2 linked regions of the Ketobacter alkanivorans genome follow. The main gene of each other region encodes a partner of the protein of the gene in region 2 in a complex. Links are inferred from orthologs where the notes say so. Each region holds a gene or a part of one and is shown on either strand. Other genes may lie near its edges.

Region 1 (2,865 bases), 2.4 Mb from region 2 along the record:
CTACCTCCCAGCCTATGCCGTTTAGCCCGTCACACAGGACATCTCGACGGCGTTGGTACATCGCGCAAATATCCGCAACGCACTGCTGATCACCTTCCAGGGCAGAGATGGCCGCAACCTGAATGGGCGTAAAGGTGCCATAATCCATATAAGACTTAATGCGAGCCAACGCACCCACCAGGGTGGGATTACCCACACAGAAACCCACTCGCCAGCCGGGCATATTATAACTTTTCGACAAACTAAAAAACTCAACGGCGATATCCTTGGCCCCAGGCACCTGCATAACAGAGGGAGCCTGATAGCCATCAAAGACAATATCGGCGTAGGCCAAGTCATGAACCAGCCAGATTTCGTGCTCCTTGCACACCGCCACCACCTTCTCAAAGAAAGGTAGCTCCACACACTGGGTCGTAGGATTGCCAGGGAAATTCAATACCAGCATCTTGGGCTTGGGCCAACTTTCCCGAATCGCCTTTTGCAATTCTTCAAAAAAGTCCACATCTGGCCCCATGGCGACGTGACGAATATCGGCACCGGCAATAACAAAGCCATAAGGATGAATAGGATAGGAAGGGTTGGGCACCAACACGGTATCCCCGGTGCTCATGGTGGCCAGGGCCAAGTGCGCCAGGCCCTCTTTAGAGCCGATGGTAACGATTGCTTCTTCCACCGGGTCCAGATCCACACCATAGCGGCGCTGATACCAGTCACATATGGCCTTGCGCAAACGCGGTATGCCTTTGGACTGAGAGTAGCGATGGGTGTCGCCCCGCTGCACGGTTTCTACAAGCTTGTTAACAATGTGCTGGGGAGTGGGCTGATCAGGGTTGCCCATACCGAAATCGATAATGTCTTCCCCGCGGGCACGCGCCTGCATCTTCAATTCACCAACGATGTTAAAGACGTAGGGAGGAAGGCGCTTAATTCGGGAAAATTCGGTCACAAAACATCCTAAACCACATGTAAATGGTTACTAACTTCTGGCCTGTAGGCAAGGAGTGTGAACAATACTGATGTGACGGGTAATCGTCAATGGAGGTTATGTAGGGGGTTCTGTTACAGGCCTAAACGAAAAGCCCAGACAGCTGACCTGCCTGGGCCCTTGGGGAATTAGCTATTGTGCTGCTGGCTGCTGGGCGATGGCTTGCTGGATTCCCAACTGATCGGCCAACTGGTCAGCTTTCATATAGCCTCCCAACTGTCGACCATCGGTGGCAAATACGGCAGGGGTGCCGCGCACACCAATGCTATGGCCTAAATTGATTTGATCTTGCAGAGTATTTTGTTCGCAGGTTTTGCCACCAGGGGCAGCGACAGGCTGATTGCTCTTGGCTTGGGTCATGGCAGCACCCCGATCGTCAGAACACCAGATATTGACCATGGTCTGGCCGGCGGGTGATTGCAGGCCATAACGGGGCCAGGCCACGTATTTAACCGTGATTCCCAGGTTATTCATGGCCGTTATCTCTGCATGGAACTTACGACAGTAGCCACAGCTTGTATCGGTAAACACCAGCACCTCGCCCTTTTCTTCGTTGGCTGCCGGGTATACCACCAAATCAGCATCTTTGAGATCGTTGAGGGCGCTCACCCGCTTGTTACTGCGCCAGTTCTCACTGACGTTAACCGTGGCACCGCCGCCGATATTAAGCAGGTCACCGGTAAACACAAACTTGCTGTCGCCGGAAACATACAACAATTCCCCGGCACTGGTTTCAACCTGATAGATTCCACCCACACCGGACTTATCGATGCTGGCAATTTCCACCTGAGGAAACTTGGCGGCAAACGCCCGTTTGATAACATCCTGCTCTGCGGCCGCTTGCAATGACATGGGCAGGGTTAACAGCGCTGCTGCCGCAATCAATATAAATCTGAACATTCCACTCTCTCTGTCTGAGGATTTCCGATAGTGTCTAGCTAGTGGCTACTTACGTATTAGACCCGACACTTCTGCAACATCAGGGTATTAGACCCAACTTCAGACACAAGTTCCACCTCTGAACACTCAAAGCTCGGATTTACCCCCGTGGATGGTGTTTCTGATGCAAGGCCTGCAAGCGATGTTTAGCCACATGAGTATAGATCTGAGTGGTGGATAAATCGCTATGGCCCAGTAACAGCTGCACCACGCGCAGATCGGCTCCGTGATTCAACAGGTGGGTTGCAAATGCATGACGCAGAGTATGCGGAGACACCGAACTGCTGATGCCCGCCACCACCACATAGTGCTTAATGCGATGCCAGAATGTCTGCCGCGTCATCTGATCCCCTCGACTGCTGGGAAACAGCACATCGCTTTCGGGGTTGCGCAATAGCAGGCTGCGCGCCTCTTTTATGTACTTTATAAGCCAGCTGATGGATTCTTCACCCATGGGCACCAGACGCTCCTTGCTGCCTTTACCCATCAAGCGAATCACCCCTTGACGCAAGTTGAGATCATAGGTGGTGAGAGACACCAACTCACTTACCCGCAAGCCGCAGGCATAAAGCAGCTCCAGCATGGCTTTGTCCCGCAGCCCGATGGGCTCAGCCAGATCAGGAGCCGACAACAAGGCCTCTACATCGGCCTCACTGAGTATCTTGGGCAGGGGTTTGCCCAGTTTGGGCATCTCAATGCGCAGGGTGGGATCGGTGTCGGTAATGGATTCCCGCACACAGAATTGATAAAAACCCCGCACAGCAGAGAGAAACCGGGCCGTAGAACGAGCATTGAATTGAAGCGTAAAGCGGTGAGACAGGTAATCGTTCAAAGCCAGATCCGTGGCCTGGGCAAGACAGGGCAAACCGGATTGATCCAGCCACTGCCCATAAGCCAGCAGGTCTCGCCGGTAGGACTCCAGGGAGTTATCGCTCAACCCG
Region 2 (2,914 bases):
TATGGGGGTGGCCCAGTAATCCTCCTGCTGCCAGTGCTCTTGGTCGCTACGGAATTTAAGTTGATTAAAGAACTGGTTAACCGCCCGCAGCTGATCGGGAACGTTGTGATAGGTAATATCCCACACCAGTTTTTCCCAACGCTCAACGCGCTCCACACCAAGCGAGCCATATTGATCATGTACTTTGCCCTTGATCTCAAGGGGCAGCACCCCCGCCATCGCTGCGGAGCAGACCACCCATAATAGAACCAGGACTGCCGGTCTTGTTCGCTTGCGCACGGATCGCTCAGTGTTTGGTTGTTGTTACTTTAACTATAGCAGCGCATGAATTGGTTGCTGGTTAACCCATGACCTTGTTCACATTCCCCGAAAGATCCCCGCCACAGGAAACCCTTTGGTGGTAAAAACGTCTAACGTTACACTGAGCCCCTTTCTTACCACCCTTTAGCTGTACATAATTTAGGCAAAACCGACATGCACCACTGTAAATTGATGTTAGCCCTGCTGCTGAGCTGGCTGAGTATTCAGGCCTTCGCCAACGAAGAAGAATTCCTGCCGGTGAATGAGGCCTTCAAGGTCAGCGGTATAGAAGCCGGGAATCATGTGCATTTCACCTTCACCATCGCCGACGGCTATTACCTCTATAAACATCGCTTTGGCTTTGAAACCACCGATGGCAGCGCCGGTGTACTGGGAGAGCCGGTGTATCAGCAGGCTGGTGAATGGAAAGATGACCCTATCTTTGGCAACGTGATCGTTTTTCATTCACAAGTAGACATATATGTACCGATCAAAGAAGCCCCGGACGGCTTTATAGAGATCGATGCCCGCTACCAGGGCTGCGCGGAAAAAGGGCTGTGCTACATCCCGCAGACCTATACAAATATGTACCAAATTGATGTCAATGCAGACAAACCGCTGATCGAGCAGGCAGCCCCCCCTGCCAAACCCAGCGCGACAGTAAGTACAGATCTGGACGACCCTAGCCTGACTGAAACACCCTTAACAGGGCCAAAACTCTCCTTCGATCAGGGGGAAGCGGGGGCTGGAAGCTCAAAAAGTACAGATCTGGATTCGGATGATGCCCTGAGCCTGGAAAACTTCCTCTCCGAAAATGGCTTGCTCAGCATTTTAGGTGTGTTCTTTTTGATCGGCATTGGCCTCACCTTCACACCATGCGTACTGCCCATGGTGCCAATCCTCAGCGGCATCATTGTCGGCCAAGGTACAGATCTGTCCCGCAGCAAAGCCGCTGCGCTGTCCATCACCTATGTGTTGGGCATGGCAGTTACCTATGCAGCCCTGGGCGTGGTGGCAGGCGTTACCGGAGCCAAGCTGCAAGTTGCTATGCAAAACCCCACCGTATTGTTCAGTTTCGCCGCAGTCTTTGTGGTGCTGTCGTTTTCAATGTTTGGCTTCTACGAACTGCAACTGCCCGGCTCAGTACAAAATCGCCTTAACAACATCAGCCAGCAACAACAAGGCGGCACGTACATCGGCGTCGCCATTATCGGAATTCTGTCAGCCCTGGTGGTCTCACCCTGCGTATCGGCTCCGCTGGCAGGCGCGTTGCTGTATATAGGCCAGTCAGGCGACTGGCTGCTGGGGGGTAGCGCGTTACTGGCCTTAGGGCTCGGCATGGGCACTCCGCTGATTGCCATCGGCGTCACCGGGGCCAACATACTGCCCAAAGCCGGTGGCTGGATGGACAACGTAAAAGGGCTGTTCGGCGTGATGCTGCTGGCGGTGGCGCTGTGGCTGGTGAAACACCTGTTGCCCGACCTATTAGCCTGGGTTATCGGGGGCGGCCTCTTTATTCTGGCGGGCCTGTATCTGGGTGCATTCGATCCCCTTACCAGCCCCAAAGGCAAACTGTTCCGAGGCATCGGCCTGACCGTTGTCATCTGTGGCGCTGCTCTCATCCTGTCCCAGTTTGTGACGGCACCCGCTAACTCACCCCAGAGCATAGAAGCCCGCACCGAACTGCCATTTCAGCGCATTCGCAGCGAACAGGCGCTGGAGCAAGCATTGGCCAGCGCCAAGGCCCGACAACAACCGGTGATGCTTGATTACTTTGCCGACTGGTGCACCGCCTGTTTTGAAATGGAGCATGAAACCTTCAGCAAGAACGACGTCCAAGCCCGCCTGAGTGATCACCTCTGGCTGCAGATCGACCTCACCAATAACCCCGAAGACAGCCAGCTGCTGAAACGCTACAAACTGCCCGGCCCACCGGCCATTCTGTTCTTTAACAGCAGTGGCGAAGAACTCGAAAATGCCCGCATATACGCCTATAAAAGTAAGCCGCAATTCATGAAACACCTGGATGATCATCATATCCAGTAACAACTTATAGAGTGAAAAACCGGCTAACTTCGGTAAACATGCAACCTACCGTAGATAACTTGTAAGCAATTGTAAGAAGTGCCACAAAGCACAGGAACCTCTTGCTGGCTCTCGTTATAATCCGGACGAAATCAGTCAAAAAAACACAGGCAAGACCACAGGAATCACCCTCATTATGGCGAAATTGCTGGTACTCAACGGGCCGAATTTGAACCTGCTGGGCACTCGGGAGCCCGGCATCTATGGCACCCAGACCCTGGATCAGATCCAGCAGCACCTGTGCACGGTGGCCAGCACCCTGGGGCACCAATGTGACTGCCTGCAAAGCAACCGGGAATACGAACTGATCGAGCGCATCCACGCCGCCATGACCGACGGCACCGATTTCATCATCATCAACCCCGGTGCGCTGACCCACACCAGCATTGCCCTGCGTGACGCCCTGCTGGGAGTCAAAATCCCGTTTATCGAAGTACACCTTTCCAATGTTCACGCCCGCGAAGAATTCCGCCAGCACTCATATCTGTCGGACATCGCCGTGGGCGTGATCGCCGGTTTGGGCCCACAA

What was found. Proteins that work in one complex are often made in the same cells at the same time.
Region 1: the proteins of dsbD (region 2) and Kalk_RS05105 are in contact, whole or in part, in a crystal structure (PDB 1JZD), measured with the Escherichia coli proteins. The link is inferred for Ketobacter alkanivorans from one-to-one orthologs.

Annotation. Positions count from the first base shown.
Region 1 is NZ_CP022684.1:1,206,353-1,209,217, forward strand. Bases 2-2,857 are described here. They hold Kalk_RS05105 (DsbC family protein), read right to left. Parts: upstream 1,886-2,857; coding sequence 1,118-1,885; downstream 2-1,117. Other genes in these bases: alaC (alanine transaminase), read right to left, coding at 2-946; xerD (site-specific tyrosine recombinase XerD), read right to left, coding at 2,025-2,857. Outside these bases: more of alaC, read right to left, coding at 1-1; more of xerD, read right to left, coding at 2,858-2,865. UniProt on the Escherichia coli protein: Acts as a disulfide isomerase, interacting with incorrectly folded proteins to correct non-native disulfide bonds.
Region 2 is NZ_CP022684.1:3,628,285-3,631,198, reverse strand. What follows is about bases 6-2,910. They hold dsbD (protein-disulfide reductase DsbD), read left to right. Parts: upstream 6-474; coding sequence 475-2,346; downstream 2,347-2,910. Other genes in these bases: aroQ (type II 3-dehydroquinate dehydratase), read left to right, coding at 2,522-2,910; Kalk_RS15475 (transglutaminase-like cysteine peptidase), read right to left, coding at 6-279. Also shown: more of Kalk_RS15475, read right to left, coding at 1-5; more of aroQ, read left to right, coding at 2,911-2,914. UniProt on the Escherichia coli protein: Required to facilitate the formation of correct disulfide bonds in some periplasmic proteins and for the assembly of the periplasmic c-type cytochromes.